Regions from separate parts of the Streptomyces sp. NPDC051041 genome, predicted to be linked through region 3. Evidence: riboswitches for the same ligand, from Rfam matches in the RefSeq annotation. Region 3 holds a riboswitch; each other region holds the start of a gene.

Region 1 (4,541 bases), 190 kb from region 3:
TGCGGGGTCGAGCCCGCCGCTGCGGTACTGCGCCGCCGCGGCCGAACCCAGCGCCTGGCGCGCCGAGTCGAGCCGGTCCTCCTTGCGGGCCGCCCGGTCCTGCAGACTCTCCAGCCGCTGCTCGGCCGCCTCCGCCTGCTCCTTGGCGCCGTTGTACTTCTCGGCGGCGGCCTCCGCCTCCTGGTACAACTCGCCCACCTTGGCCCTGACCTGCTCCGGCGTCAGTCGGGGCTCGGCGTGTCCGGTCCCGTCGAGGGTCGTCGCGGCAGCCGCGCCGGCGAGGACGGCGGTGGCGGCCGTGCGGGCTCTGCCGCCGCCCAGGAGGCGTTGTCGGGGCTTGCGGTGCGCTGCCACCGGGGTTCCACGTCCTTTCGTACGGCCGCCGGGCCCGTGCCGCGGCCGCCCGGGGACCGGGCGGACGACCGGGTCGCGCGTCCGGCGGCGGTCCGCACGGGGGGAGCGGACCGCCGCCGGACCTCCTCGGCGGCGGCGCCGGCTGCCGCCCCGGGCGGGGCGGCGGTGGGGAGCCGGTCACCTGCTGGAGGACGCTAAGCCTCGTCGGACGGGCCCGGTGGCGGGATGTACGGAACTGTCGGGAGCGGACCGGCAGTTGACCGTATGCGCCCGTCATCGCTCTCTGTGTTCACGTTGTTTACCCAGTGTGATGATCGGTGTGTCGGACGGGGCGGGGAGCAGTGGCAGGCACCGGGAGGTGCGTACGGGCAGGCGCCGCCGGGGTGGTCCCAACCGGGACGGGGGCGGGGCGGGCCGGTGTCGGACGGCCCGTGGGCCTCTGGCTAGGCTCCGGCCCCATGGACGTACTCATCCACCTCTTCGTCGGTCTGCACATCATCGGCATCGCCGCGCTCCTGGGCGGTTTCCTGACCCAGGTGAAGGCGATGGGCGAGGGCACCGCCCGCTTCGGCCCGGCGATGCTGCACGGTGCGCTGACGATGCTGGTCACCGGAGTGATCCTGGTCGGCCTCAACCAGGCCGACGACCAGTCCGTCGACAACGTCAAGATCGGCGTGAAGCTGGCACTGCTGATCGTCATCCTCGGTCTCGTCTACGTGAAGCGGGACGAGGAGAAGGTGGACAAGAGCCTGTTCGGCCTGGTGGGACTCCTCACCACCGCGAACGTCTTCATCGCGGTGCTCTGGACCTGAGCCCGCCCGGGACCGCCCGGCCCCCGGACCACGGGCCCCGGCCGCACGCGTGCGCGGCGTGCGCCGCGCACGCGCGGGACAGGTTCGGGGAGGGCGGCCCCGCCCGTCAGGCCGGCCGCACCACGCTGTGGATCGACGACTCGCCGTCGTAGTAGACCGACTCCTCCCGGACGTACGCGCCGGGCTTCGGGGCGTGGATCATCATGCCGTCGCCGATGTAGAGGCCGACGTGGGTGACGTCGTCGTAGAAGAACACCAGGTCGCCGGGTCGGGCCTGGGAGAGGGGGACCGTAGTGCCCGCGTTCACCTGGTCGTAGGTGGTGCGGGGCAGGGTGACCCCGGCGGCCTTCCAGGCGGCCTGGGTGAGGCCGGAGCAGTCGTAGGACCCGGGGCCGGTGGCGCCCCAGACGTACGGCTTGCCGATCTGGTCGCGGGCGAAGGCGAGCGCCTTCCCGGCCTTCGTGCCGTAGGAGGAGCCCGGCGCGGACGACGAGCCCGACCCGGACGGCGAGTCCGGCGCGGACGGCGAGTCCGGCGCGGACGGCGACGCACTCGAACCGGAACCCGATGAGCCGCTCTCCTGCCGCCGGGCGGCCTCCTCCTGCCGCTGCCGTTCCCGGGCCTGCCGCTCGGCGAGTTCCGCGGCCTTGCGGTCGGCCTCCTCCTGTTTGCGCTTCTCGATCGCCGCGAGCCGCGCCTTCTCCTCGGCGGTCAGCTCCGACAGCAGGTCACGCGCGTCGGCGAGCTTCTGCTGGACGGTGGCCTTGGCCGTCTTCAGGTCGTTCTGCGAGTCGGTGAGCTTTTCGAGGCTGTCGGTGGCCTCCTGACGCTTCCTCATCGTCTCCGACTGCTGCGCGAAGTAGTCGTCGACCGCTTCCTTCTGCCGGCCGGTGAGCCGGCTCATCAGCTGGTTCTGGTCGAAGTAGTCCTGCGGGGAGTCCGCGAGCAGGAAGGTCGCGGTGTCCGGCACGGATGCGCCGGTGCGGTACTGGGCGGCGGCGTAGGAGCCCAGTTCCTCGCGTGCCTCGTTGAGCTTCTGGGCGCGCCGGGCGACGTCGTCGAGGAGGGCGTCGACGCGCTTGCGCTGCTCGGCGGTCCTCTCCTTGGCCGCGTTGTACTCGTCGGTGGCCGACTCCGCCTGGCGGTACAGGTCGTCGACCTTCTTCTCGACCTCTTCGAGACTCGGCCTGTCGTCCGAGGGGGCGGCGTTGGCCGTCTGGGGGAGCAGGGCCACGGAGGCGAGGGCCGCCGTGGCGAGGGCGGGGGTCCGTATGCCTGCTGCGCGGGTGCCCGCGGTGCGCGGTTTGCGGTGCGACGCCAAGGGAGGCGACTCCTTCCGTGCTCCGCCTGCCGGGTTGGCTGTCGGGTTCGGGCGGGTGGTCCGGAAGGCCGCCCTACGGCCCTGCCCCGCGGGGCGGAGCGGGCCGATTCACCCCGGGTTCTCGGTCGGGTCCCCGGCTCGGCCGCCGTGCGGGCGCGCCGGACTCGGCGGAGGCCGCGCGACCCGGCGACGTTCGCCGGTGGGGGTCGTACGGCCCGCCCGCACGGTAGCCAACCCGTGCGGCGGCTGTGAAGGTTGGCGGGTGATATGCCCGATACATTTTCGTGACCTTCGTCCGGGGGTCGCGCAGGGTGAGCCGCCGGGCGCGGCCTGTGGGGCACCAGACCGGGCGGCGGCTCCCGCAGGGGGTGCGCGTCCGCGCGTCGTACCGGACGGCGGTGGTCGCGGTCGGTGCGGCCGCGCCTCCGGAACGTGGCCGGAACCCGGGCGCCCGGGCGGGCTCTGGGCCGGGCGGACCCGCGCGGACGCGGCCCGGCGAGGCCCGTTCCGCGGGATGTTCCCGGGCGGGCAGCGGGCTGTCGGTGGGGAGCCCTAGACTCGGAGAGCGATGAGCAGCCTCTTTGACGACAGCTTCCTGGCGGACCTCCAGGCCTCCCCCGGCCCTGCGGAAGAGCCCCCGCCGCCCGAGGACGATCACGTACCGGAGCCGATTCCGGACGATCTGTTCGGCGGGAAGTTCGACGTGCCGCCGGACCGGGACGCCTACTACCGGGACGGCGCCCCGCGCCCGGTGGTGGACCCCGCCGCGCTCCTGGAGGGGCTGAACGACAACCAGCGCGCCGCCGTCGTGCACTCCGGCTCCCCGCTGCTCATCGTGGCCGGCGCCGGCTCCGGCAAGACCCGCGTGCTCACCCACCGCATCGCCCACCTGCTGGCCGAGCGGGGCGTCCACCCGGGCCAGATCCTCGCGATCACCTTCACCAACAAGGCCGCCGGCGAGATGAAGGAGCGGGTCGAGCAGCTCGTCGGCCCGCGCGCGCACGCGATGTGGGTGATGACCTTCCACAGCGCCTGCGTGCGGATCCTGCGGCGCGAGTCGAAGAAGCTCGGCTTCACGTCCTCGTTCTCGATCTACGACGCCGCCGACTCCAAGCGTCTGATGGCCCTGGTCTGCCGCGACCTGGACCTGGACCCCAAGCGGTTCCCGCCGAAGTCCTTCAGCGCCAGGATCAGCAACCTGAAGAACGAGCTGATCGACGAGGAGGACTTCGCCGCGCAGGCCGCCGACGGCTTTGAGAAGACCCTCGCCCAGGCCTACGCCCTGTACCAGTCGCGGCTGCGCGAGGCCAACGCCCTCGACTTCGACGACCTGATCATGACGACGGTCAACCTGCTCCGCGCGTTCCCGGACGTCGCCGAGCACTACCGCCGCCGCTTCCGCCACGTCCTGGTCGACGAGTACCAGGACACCAACCACGCCCAGTACGCCCTCGTGCGCGAGCTGGTGGGCCCCTCCGGCGAGGGCCAGGACCCCGCAGAGCTGTGCGTGGTGGGCGACGCCGACCAGTCGATCTACGCCTTCCGCGGCGCGACCATCCGCAACATCCTCCAGTTCGAGGAGGATTACCCGGACGCCACGACGATCCTGCTGGAGCAGAACTACCGCTCCACCCAGACGATCCTGAGCGCGGCCAACGCGGTCATCGAGCGCAACGAGTCCCGCCGCCCCAAGAACCTGTGGACCAACGCGGGCGCGGGCTCCCTGATCACCGGGTACGTCGCCGACACCGAGCACGACGAGGCGCAGTTCGTCGCCGACGAGATAGACCGCCTGACCGACGCGGGCGAGGCGAAGGCGGGCGACGTCGCCGTCTTCTACCGCACCAACGCCCAGTCCCGGGTCTTCGAAGAGGTCTTCATCCGCGTCGGGCTGCCCTACAAGGTCGTCGGCGGCGTCCGCTTCTACGAGCGCAAGGAGGTCCGGGACGTCCTGGCCTACCTGCGGGTGCTGGCCAACCCGGAGGACTCCGTGCCCCTGCGGCGCATCCTCAACGTCCCCAAGCGGGGCATCGGCGACCGCGCGGAAGCCATGA
Region 2 (4,541 bases), on a different contig from region 3:
CGCCTCGGTGAGCGCGGCGACCGCTCGTTCGAAGCGCTCGGCCACGTCGTCCGGGTCGGTGCCGGGCCGGATGATGTCGTTGCCCCCCGCGCAGAACGAGACCAGGTCCGGTGCCAGTTCGACGGCCCGCGGCACCTGGTCCGCCACGATCTGGTCGAGCAGTTTGCCGCGTACGGCGAGGTTGGTGTAGGTGAAGTCGCCTTCCGGCCTGAGGTCCGCGAGCAGCACGGCGAGCCGGTCGGCCCAGCCGACGAACGCCCCGTCGGGGCCGGGGTCGCCGACGCCCTCGGTGAAGCTGTCCCCCACCGCAACGTACGACCCGATCACTGATCTGCTGTCACTCTTCGAATCGTCTGCCACATGACCATGATTCACCGCGGAATGTGACCTACGCGACCGTAAGGAGGGGTTGACGGTCGGTGAGATAAGCCACTCCTAAAGTGTTGGCCAACTCCGGAATAGGGCTTCGTCCAGGGGCGTTGGCGCCCCGGACCCGCTGCTTCCGGGGCGCGGCGGCCGGACCCGGGGACCGAAAGGCCGAAGGCCGGACCCGGGGATCGGGGTCCGGCCTTCGGCGGCTCGTCGGGCAGGCGGTGCCGGCCGGCGTCAGATGGAGACGCCGTGCGAGCGGAGGTAGGCCACCGGGTCCACGTCCGAGCCGTAGTTCGGCGTGGTGCGGATCTCGAAGTGCAGGTGCGGCCCGGTCACGTTGCCGGTCGCGCCGGACAGGCCGACCTGCTGACCGGCGGTCACGGTCTGACCGGTCGAGACCGAGAGCGAGGACAGGTGGGCGTACTGGGCGTAGTGGCCGTCGTCGAGCTTGATGACGACCTGGTTGCCGTACGCGCCGCCCCAGCCCGCGGAGACGACCGTGCCCGCGGCCACCGCCTTGAGGGAGGTGCCGGTCGGGACGACGAAGTCGACACCGGTGTGGTAGCCGCTGGACCACATGCTGCCGGCCACGCGGTAGGCGGTGCCGACGCCGGCGCCGCTCACCGGGAGGGTGTAGCCGCTGGAGGCGTTCGTGGTGCCGGCGGACTGCCCGGCGGCCGCGTCCTGCTCGGGGGACGCCTCCGACGAGGGCTTCGACGAGGCGGACTGCGTGGACTCGGAGGGCTGCGCGGGCTGCGCCGACGGCTTCGCCGCGGAGGACTCGGGGGACTCCGACCGGGAGGAGGACTCGGCGGCGCTCGTCGCGGCCTTCTTGCCGAGCGCGAGCTTCAGGCCGGGATGGATCAGCGACGGGTCGTCGCCGACGGCCTCGCGGTTGTCCGCGTACAGCTTCTTCCAGCCGCCGCTGACGTTCTCCTCGTCGGCGATCTTCGAGAGGTAGTCGCCGGCCTTCACGGTGTAGGTCCGCGTGCCCGTGTCCTTGTCCGCGGTCGTCTTCCCGGCGGCCGGCAGGGACTGGACGGCCTTTTCCGGAACGGACTGGGCGGGCGCGGCGTGGGCACCCGTGGCTCCCAGGAGCGGGAGGGCGAGCGCGGCGCCGCCGGTTCCGGCGACGGCGATGGAACGGGTGAAACGCTGGGTCTTGCTGCGGCGGTGCTTACCCTTCGCGGGCATGGCGCATTCCTCTCCGGCGCCTGCGAGGTGAGCTGTCGGGTGCGGACTGGAGATGTCCGGTCGCGCCGAGGGGCGCGGCTTTACCCCAAGCCTGGTCCGGGAACCGGAACAGGCAGTCGTACCTGTGGGTCCCCCGCTCCTGCCGTACACGGGTGGGTGGGTGTGCGGGCTCCGGTCGGCGGCAGGATTCGGCGTCCGTCCGGATCGGTGGCGAACGTAAGCGACCAGGACGCACAGGGACAAGCGAAGGTTGCGCGGAATTGCGGATCAACTTGATCCACTACTGGAATTCCCGGTCACCCTCCGTCGATTTCGGCATCGTTTCCTTTCCCGAAATCCCTTGTGGACCATGCGAATTACGTGAACATGACGGGCAACGGACGGTCACGGGTATGACGCTCCTCACGTGACGCCGCTCCAGCTCCCCTCAGCACAGGGGGAGTTACAACAAAAGCATCAATCCGGACAGAAGGGTCAGAGGCGACGCAAGTGGATGACCGTCGCATCGAGGTCGCCCCGCAACCCGGTCCGCAGACCGTGGTGCAGCAGCACCGCCCCCCGGTGCACTTCGCCCGTTTCACGGCATTCGTACGACGCTGTCGGGTCGAGGCCACGCAGCCGGAGCGCCGGGACGGGCTCGCCGTGGTGCTGCGCCTGGAGCCAGGCGAGGACGGCGGTCTCGTCGCCGAGCACGTACTGCACGGCACTCAGGCCGCCCCGGGGCGGCCTGAGCCGGTGGAGCTCCCCGCGCTGCACCAGGGGCCGGATCTCCTTGTAGCGGCTCACCCACTCCCGGGCCTCGGCGAGCTCCTCCCCGGTCCACTTCGTGAGGTCGCCGCCGATGCCGAGCACCCCGGCCATGGCGCTCACGAACCGGAACCGCAAGGAGCTCTTCCGGCCGTTGAGCATGGCGTTCGGGCTGTCGGTGACCCAGGCGGCCATCACGCGGGCCGGGTGGATCTGGCTGAAGCCCTCCTGGATGGCGAGCCGGTCGAGCGGGTCGGTGTTGTCCGAGGTCCACACCTGGTCGGTGCGGGCGAGCACGCCGAGGTCGATCCGGCCGCCGCCGCCCGAGCAGGACTCGAAGGCGACCCCCGGGTGGGCCGCCCGCAGCCGGTCCAGCAGCGCGTACAGGGCGCGCACATGGTCGACCCACAGCCGCTGCGGGTACGGGTCGCCGGGCCAGCCCGCGTCGGTGAAGCAGCGGTTGAAGTCCCACTTGACGTAGTCGATCGGGGCGCTGGAGAGGAGCCCGTCGAGCTGCTCCCACAGGTACTCCCGGACGTCCTCGCGGGCGAGGTTGAGGACGAGCTGATGGCGGAACTCCGTCCGTCTGCGGCCCTTCTGGTGCTGCACCCAGTCCGGGTGGGCGCGGTACAGGTCGCTGTCCGGGTTGACCATCTCGGGCTCGACCCAGATGCCGAACCGCATGCCGAGGCCGTGCACGTACGCGGCGAGCGGGGCCAGGCCGCGGGGAAAGCGCTCGGGGTTGGGCGTCCAGTCGCCGAGGCCGGCCCGGTCTCCGGTGCGCGCGCCGAACCAGCCGTCGTCGACCACGAACAGTTCGACGCCCAGCTCCGCGGCCCGCCGCGCGAGCGCCCGCTGCTGCTCCTCGGAGATGTCGAACCCGGTGGCCTCCCAGGAGTTGTACAGCACCGGCCGGTCCCGGTCCGCGTCCGGGACGACGTACGCGCGCTGGTAGGCGTGCCAGGCGCGGCTCGCGCCGCCGAAGCCGCCGTCGCTCCACAGGCCGGCGAAGACGGGTGTGGTGAAGGTCTCCCCGGCGGCCAGCCGCAGCAGGCCGGAGTCGTCGTGGCCGGCGCCGCCGGTGATCTGCACCCGAGCGTCCGGGAGCCGGGCGACACAGATCCGCCAGGAGCCCGACCAGCCGAGCGCGCAGCCGTAGACCTCGCCGCGCTCCTCGGTGGCGTCGGTGTCGAGCGCGACCCACGGCAGGTGCTGGTGCCCGGTGTGGCCGCGGCGGCTGCCGATGACCTGCTCGCCGTGGGCGAGCGGGAAGCGGGCGAGCCGGGACTCCGCGGCCCAGCGGCCGTGCAGCTGGGACAGCCGCCAGCCGTCGCGGTCGGGCAGGGTCCAGGTGGCGGAGTCGGCGCGCAGCAGCTCGACCGCCGGGCCCCGGTTCTCCAGGGTCACCCAGCGCTCCACGACGTCGCCCCGCATGCGGTAGTGCAGCGTGACGCCCAGTCCGCCGTCGCGGAACAGCAGCCGCAGTTCGCCGCCGTCGCTCTCGTCCCGCTCGAAGGCCCATTCGGTGCCGCGCCGCTCCCCGGTGCGCACGGCGAGGGCGGGCCGGACGAAGCGGGGACCGCCCTCGACCGGGTACTCCTCGCGTCCGTCGAGCGGGGACTCGAAGGGCCAGTAGTCCGGCAGCGGGCGCACGGCGAGCGCCTCGGCGTCGGCGAGGGCGATCCTCGGGCCCCAGTGCAGGTGCACGAGTTCGTCGCGTGCGGTGAGGTGGAGGGCGTAGCTGCTGGCCGGCCCGGAGAGGACCCAGGTACGGCCGGTTTCCGAGATCTCCAGCATGCAGCCCCCCGAGCACGAACGGATCCACCCACGTCCCGACATCATCGAGGGCTGTCCGCTGGTTCGGCAACGCCTGTGGACAACCCGTGGCGCCGGGAAGCCATGGCGTATCGTCGAGTGGCGCCCGCCGACGAGCCGCGTCGGCGGGAGGGAGTGGGAGGAGTCCCCCGTGACGCAGCAGGTCCCGTCGACCGAGCCCGAACTGGCCGGCGTGCGCAACTTCCGTGACGTGGGCGGACTGCCGACCGTGGACGGCCGCCGGGTGCGGCACGGGGTGCTGTTCCGCAGCGGCCACCTCGCGCACGCGACCGCGGCGGACGCCGCCTTCCTCGCCTCCCTGGGCCTGCACACGATCTTCGACTTCCGCAACGCGGCCGACCAGAAGCTGGAGGGGCCGGACATCGAGCTGCCGGGCGTGCGCAACGTGAACC
Region 3 (4,541 bases):
TCGACGAGCGTCCGCAGCGCGGCCGGGTCCCGCTCGTCGAACACGAACCGCACGTCGCCGACCTGACGGCCGAGCCGGCGTTCCTTGGCGAGCGTGGTCTTCAGGAACTTCGGCGACCGGGCGCGCAGGGCGTTCTCGTAGGTCTCGTACCCCTTCCCCACGTCGATGACGTAGGTGGTGAACTCCTCGGCGGCGTACGGCACGAACAGCCGCTGCTCCGCCTCCAGGTTGTCGAAGGCGTAGCTGGACAGCCCGCAGGCCCGCAGCAAGGCGCGGACGTCCAGGCCGAGGCCCGGGCGCAGCACCGCGCCCTGACAGTCCGACACCCCGAGTCCGACGGCCCGCCCCTGGCCCAGCGGCCCGCGCTCGTGGGGCAGGAAACCGGCCGCCTCGCCGCCCTCGTAGACCACCGCCACGCGCGCGTGCGGGCGGACCCGGCTCACGGCCTCGGTGAACTCCGGTTCCATGAACGGGTTGCGCGGCGCGCCCGACGCGGCGCGCAGCTCCCGCCAGTGCTCCTTCTCCCCCTCGCCGAGCTCCTCCGGCTCCAGCACGCGAATGCGTCCACTGCTCAACCTGACCCCCCGATCAAGTCCCCCCGGACACAAGGAAGGTACCCCCGGGGCCGCCCCGGCGGTAGGTACCGGGCCATGCTGCTGCCAACCGGTGCAGAGGCCCACAACCACCTGTAGGCGGTGAAGGGGGGTGAAGGCGGTGACTTCCGGACACTTGTGCGCCGTGTTCCCCGGCGGTCTCCGACGCCCCGCGGGCGCCGGGGTCCGCGGGGCGGTCCGGCTCCGGGCGCGTCGGCGGGGCGCCCGGTCCGTATTCTCTGATCATGGCCCCCTTCACCGCATTCTCACTCGTCGCCACCGACCTGGACGGAACGCTGCTGCGCGCCGACGACACGTTCTCCGACCGGTCGCGCGCCGCGCTCGCGCGGGTGGCGCGGGCCGGTGCGCAGCACCTCGTGGTGACGGGACGCCCGGCGCCGAGGGTGCGGCCGCTCCTGGACGACCTCGGCTGCGGGGGGCTCGCGGTGTGCGGGCAGGGCGCACAGGTGTACGACGCCGGCGCGCACCGTCTGCTGTGGTCGGTCACCCTGGACCGGGAGCTGGCCGAGACCGCGCTCGGCAAGATCGAGGCCGAGGTGGGGCAGGTGTACGCCGCGGTCGACCAGGACGGCGTCGACGGGCTCACGCTGATCGAGCCCGGCTACCGGATGCCGCACCCGACCCTGCCCGCGGTGCGGGTCGAACGGCGCGACGACCTGTGGTGCGCGCCCATCAGCAAGGTGCTGCTGCGCCATGCCGAGCTGTCCGACGACGAGCTGGCGGCGACGGCCCGCGCGGTGGTCGGCTCCCTCGCCACGGTCACCATGTCGGGGCCCGGGACCGTCGAGCTGCAGCCGCTCGGCGTCACCAAGGCGACCGGCCTGGCGCTGGCCGCCGAGCACCTGGGGCTCAGCCCGTGGCGGACGATCGCCTTCGGGGACATGCCCAACGACATCCCCATGTTCGGCTGGGCGGCCCACGGCGTCGCGATGGCCAACGCCCATCCCGCCCTCAAGGCGGTGGCCGACGAGATCACACGGTCGAACGAGGACGACGGCGTCGCCGTCGTCCTCGAGCGACTGTTCGGTGCGGCTTAGGGGGAGGGCCCGGCGGGCCTAGTAGGCCCCGGCGACGTTGTCGATCGAGCCGTAGCGCTGGGCCGCGTAGTTGCAGGCGGCGGTGATGTTCGCGACCGGGTCGTACGGGTCCCACGAGGTGCCGGCCACGTGGTACGCCTGGAAGGTCGGGTCGATGACCTGGAGCAGGCCCTTGGAGGGGGTGCCCGCGGCGGCGTTGGAGTCCCACAGGTTGACGGCGTTCGGGTTGCCGGACGACTCGCGCATGATGTTGCGGTGGATGCCGTCGTACGTGCCGGGGATCCCGTTCTGCGCCATGATGTCGAGCGCCTCCCGGATCCAGCCGTCGAGGTTGTCCGGGTAGGCCGTGGCCGTGGTGGTGGCGGCGGTCGTCGTGGCGGCCGCGGACGCGCTGGTCGCGCCGACGAGCGGAAGGGCGAGTACGGCGGCGCCCGTGCCGGCGAGGGCGAGCGTGCGGGCGAGGCGGGCGGTACGGCGGTGGCCGCGTGCAGGCATGGTCGGTTCCTCTCCTACGCCTGCGAGGTGAGCTGTCGGGTTCGGGCGGGAGGTGCCCGGCCGTGTCCCCGTGGGCACGGCTTCACCCCGAGCCGCACCGGTGCGTCCGGTGCGGCGGCTTACCTGGGTCCCCCGCTCCTGCCGTGCGAGTGAGTTCGTCGTGGGTGGCGCGGACGGCGGCAGGATTCGGCGTCCGCCCGACAGGCCGGGAACGTATGCGAGAGCACATGTCCGGAACAAGTGCGGGATTCGCGGAACGCTCCTGTTGACCTTGTTCTGGGGTGTTTTGGGTGCTTGATCCTTCGCGGGCGCCGAGGGGCAACTCGCTTGCGGGGCCGGGGGGGTGGGGAGGGGAGGGGGCGGGCGGCGCGGCGCGGCGGGGCGTGAGCCAACTCACGGAGGCCGAAGAGTCCGACAAAACGGGCAATATGGCCAACTGGCTCGTAAGGGACCGGTCGTGGGGCCGGGTGCGGAGGCATGGGGAGGGGGCCGGGCGCACCGGTGGCGGCGGCGGGCGCGTCCGCCGCGCGCGGAGTGAGGATGGTCACGCCATGTCGTTCCATGTCCGCTCATATGAACCGATCGAAAACATGACGGGCCTGGTCCCTTATCGCCCGGGCTGTAACCGTGGGCCCTATCGGTGATCGAAACGTGACCGGATACGCTGACTTGAGTGAGGGCAGCGACCTATCGACAAACCGTGTAATCGCCAGCAGACACCAGCAGACAGGAGACCCCTCGTGACCGTCGTCGGGCCGTTCGGGCTGAGCGTGCGGGACCAGGCTCTGGAAGCCGATGTCCAGGCCGGATTGGCGGCTGTCGAGGAAGGGTTGCTCGAGGCAACCAAGAGCGCGGTGCCCTTCATCACCGAGGCCGCCCAGCACCTGGTGCGGGCGGGCGGGAAGCGGTTCCGGCCGCTGCTGGTGATGCTCGCGGCGCAGTTCGGGGACCCGTACGCGCCCGGCGTCGTGCCGTCGGCTGTGGTCGTGGAGCTGACCCACCTCGCCACGCTGTACCACGACGACGTGATGGACGAGGCCGCCGTGCGGCGCGGGGTGCCCAGCGCGAACACCCGCTGGGGCAACTCGGTGGCGGTCCTCACCGGCGACTTCCTCTTCGCCCGGGCCTCGCACATCCTGGCCGACCTCGGCCCGGAGGCGGTGCGGGTGCAGGCGGAGGCGTTCGAGCGCCTGGTGACCGGGCAGATCCTGGAGACGGCGGGACCGCGGGACGGACGTGACCCGGTCGAGCACTACCTGGACGTGCTGGGCGGCAAGACGGGATCGCTGGTGGCGGTCTCCTGCCGGTTCGGCGCGATGATGTCCGGCGCCGACGAGACGGTCGTGGACGTGCTCACCCAGTACGGCGAGCGGCTCGGCGTCGCCTTCCAGCTCGCGGACGACGTGCTGGACATCGCCTCCGACTCGCACGAGTCGGGCAAGACGCCGGGCACGGACCTGCGCGAGGGCATCCCCACCCTGCCGGTGCTGCGGCTGCGGGAGCGGGCGGCCCGCCTGGGGCGGGCCGAGGACGTCGCGCTGTGCGAGCTGCTCGACTCCGACCTGACCGACGACGCGCGGCACGCCGAGGCCCTGACGCTGCTGCGCGCCCACCCGGCGCTGGAGCAGGCGCGCCGGGACACCGTGCGCTACGCCGAGGAGGCGCGCGCGGCGCTGGCGCCGCTGCCGGAGTGCGACGCGAAGACGGCGCTGACCGAACTGTGCGACGCGGTGGTCCACCGGGCGGGCTGAACCGCCCCGCGGAACGGCTCCCGGTACCCCGCCCGCCCCGGGGCCGCCGCCGTGACGGCCGCCGGCCCGCGCCCCGCTCGGCGGCGTCCTCCCGCGCGACCCCTACGGGTCGGGGGGAGGCGTCGTCCTCCGGTGTCATACCGCAGGCGTACGGGGAGTTGGCTCCCGGGTCTGACGATTCCGCGTGGCCGATTTGGTCGGATGGACACCACGGACATCACCACTCCTCACCGATTCGGGTGAGAATGGCGGCCACGGGTGGACGAACGGGAGTGGTCCGGCCGCCGCCGACGACGGAGGGCACACATGGCACCGTACGAATCCGACGACAGCACGACCGCCGGGGAGGCCGGGGACGGGCGTTCCGGCCGGCGCAGGACCGCACGGTACGTCGTACCGGTCGCGGTGATGGGGGTGGCGGCCGCGACGATCGGGCTCGTCCCCGCGATCGCCGACTCCGGCGACCCCGACCTCCCGGAGATCACCGCCGAGCAACTCGTCCGGAAGGTGGCCGAGTCGGACGTGGAGCAGCTGTCCGGCACCGTGAAGATCACCACCGACCTGGGACTGCCGGACCTCGGCGGACTGGGAAGCGGACTGCTCGCCGGCGCCCCGCGGGCGGACGGCGAGGGCTCCTCCGCCGA

Evidence for each region. Region 3 has a riboswitch for cyclic di-AMP ahead of ACIBAI_RS03675 (transglycosylase SLT domain-containing protein). Riboswitches for the same ligand answer to the same signal wherever they lie in the genome.
Region 1: linked by a shared signal. The riboswitch ahead of ACIBAI_RS04645 (NlpC/P60 family protein) and the one ahead of ACIBAI_RS03675 (transglycosylase SLT domain-containing protein) in region 3 are both predicted to bind cyclic di-AMP.
Region 2: linked by a shared signal. The riboswitch ahead of ACIBAI_RS17955 (peptidoglycan DD-metalloendopeptidase family protein) and the one ahead of ACIBAI_RS03675 (transglycosylase SLT domain-containing protein) in region 3 are both predicted to bind cyclic di-AMP.

What each region holds. Positions count from the first base shown of each region.
Region 1 is NZ_JBITFM010000002.1:292,230-296,770, forward strand. It holds gene ACIBAI_RS04635 (NlpC/P60 family protein) at 1-354, opposite strand, end outside; gene ACIBAI_RS04640 (hypothetical protein) at 813-1,166, shown strand; gene ACIBAI_RS04645 (NlpC/P60 family protein) at 1,273-2,487, opposite strand; cyclic di-AMP (ydaO/yuaA leader) riboswitch at 2,496-2,653, opposite strand; gene pcrA (DNA helicase PcrA) at 3,056-4,541, shown strand, end outside.
Region 2 is NZ_JBITFM010000010.1:100,888-105,428, reverse strand. It holds gene ACIBAI_RS17960 (SGNH/GDSL hydrolase family protein) at 1-327, opposite strand, end outside; gene ACIBAI_RS17955 (peptidoglycan DD-metalloendopeptidase family protein) at 607-1,566, opposite strand; cyclic di-AMP (ydaO/yuaA leader) riboswitch at 1,571-1,735, opposite strand; gene ACIBAI_RS17950 (alpha-galactosidase) at 2,041-4,110, opposite strand; gene ACIBAI_RS17945 (tyrosine-protein phosphatase) at 4,280-4,541, shown strand, end outside.
Region 3 is NZ_JBITFM010000002.1:97,546-102,086, forward strand. It holds gene ACIBAI_RS03665 (GNAT family N-acetyltransferase) at 1-554, opposite strand, end outside; gene ACIBAI_RS03670 (HAD family hydrolase) at 839-1,651, shown strand; gene ACIBAI_RS03675 (transglycosylase SLT domain-containing protein) at 1,670-2,146, opposite strand; cyclic di-AMP (ydaO/yuaA leader) riboswitch at 2,149-2,317, opposite strand; gene ACIBAI_RS03680 (polyprenyl synthetase family protein) at 2,887-3,897, shown strand; gene ACIBAI_RS03685 (outer membrane lipoprotein carrier protein LolA) at 4,204-4,541, shown strand, end outside.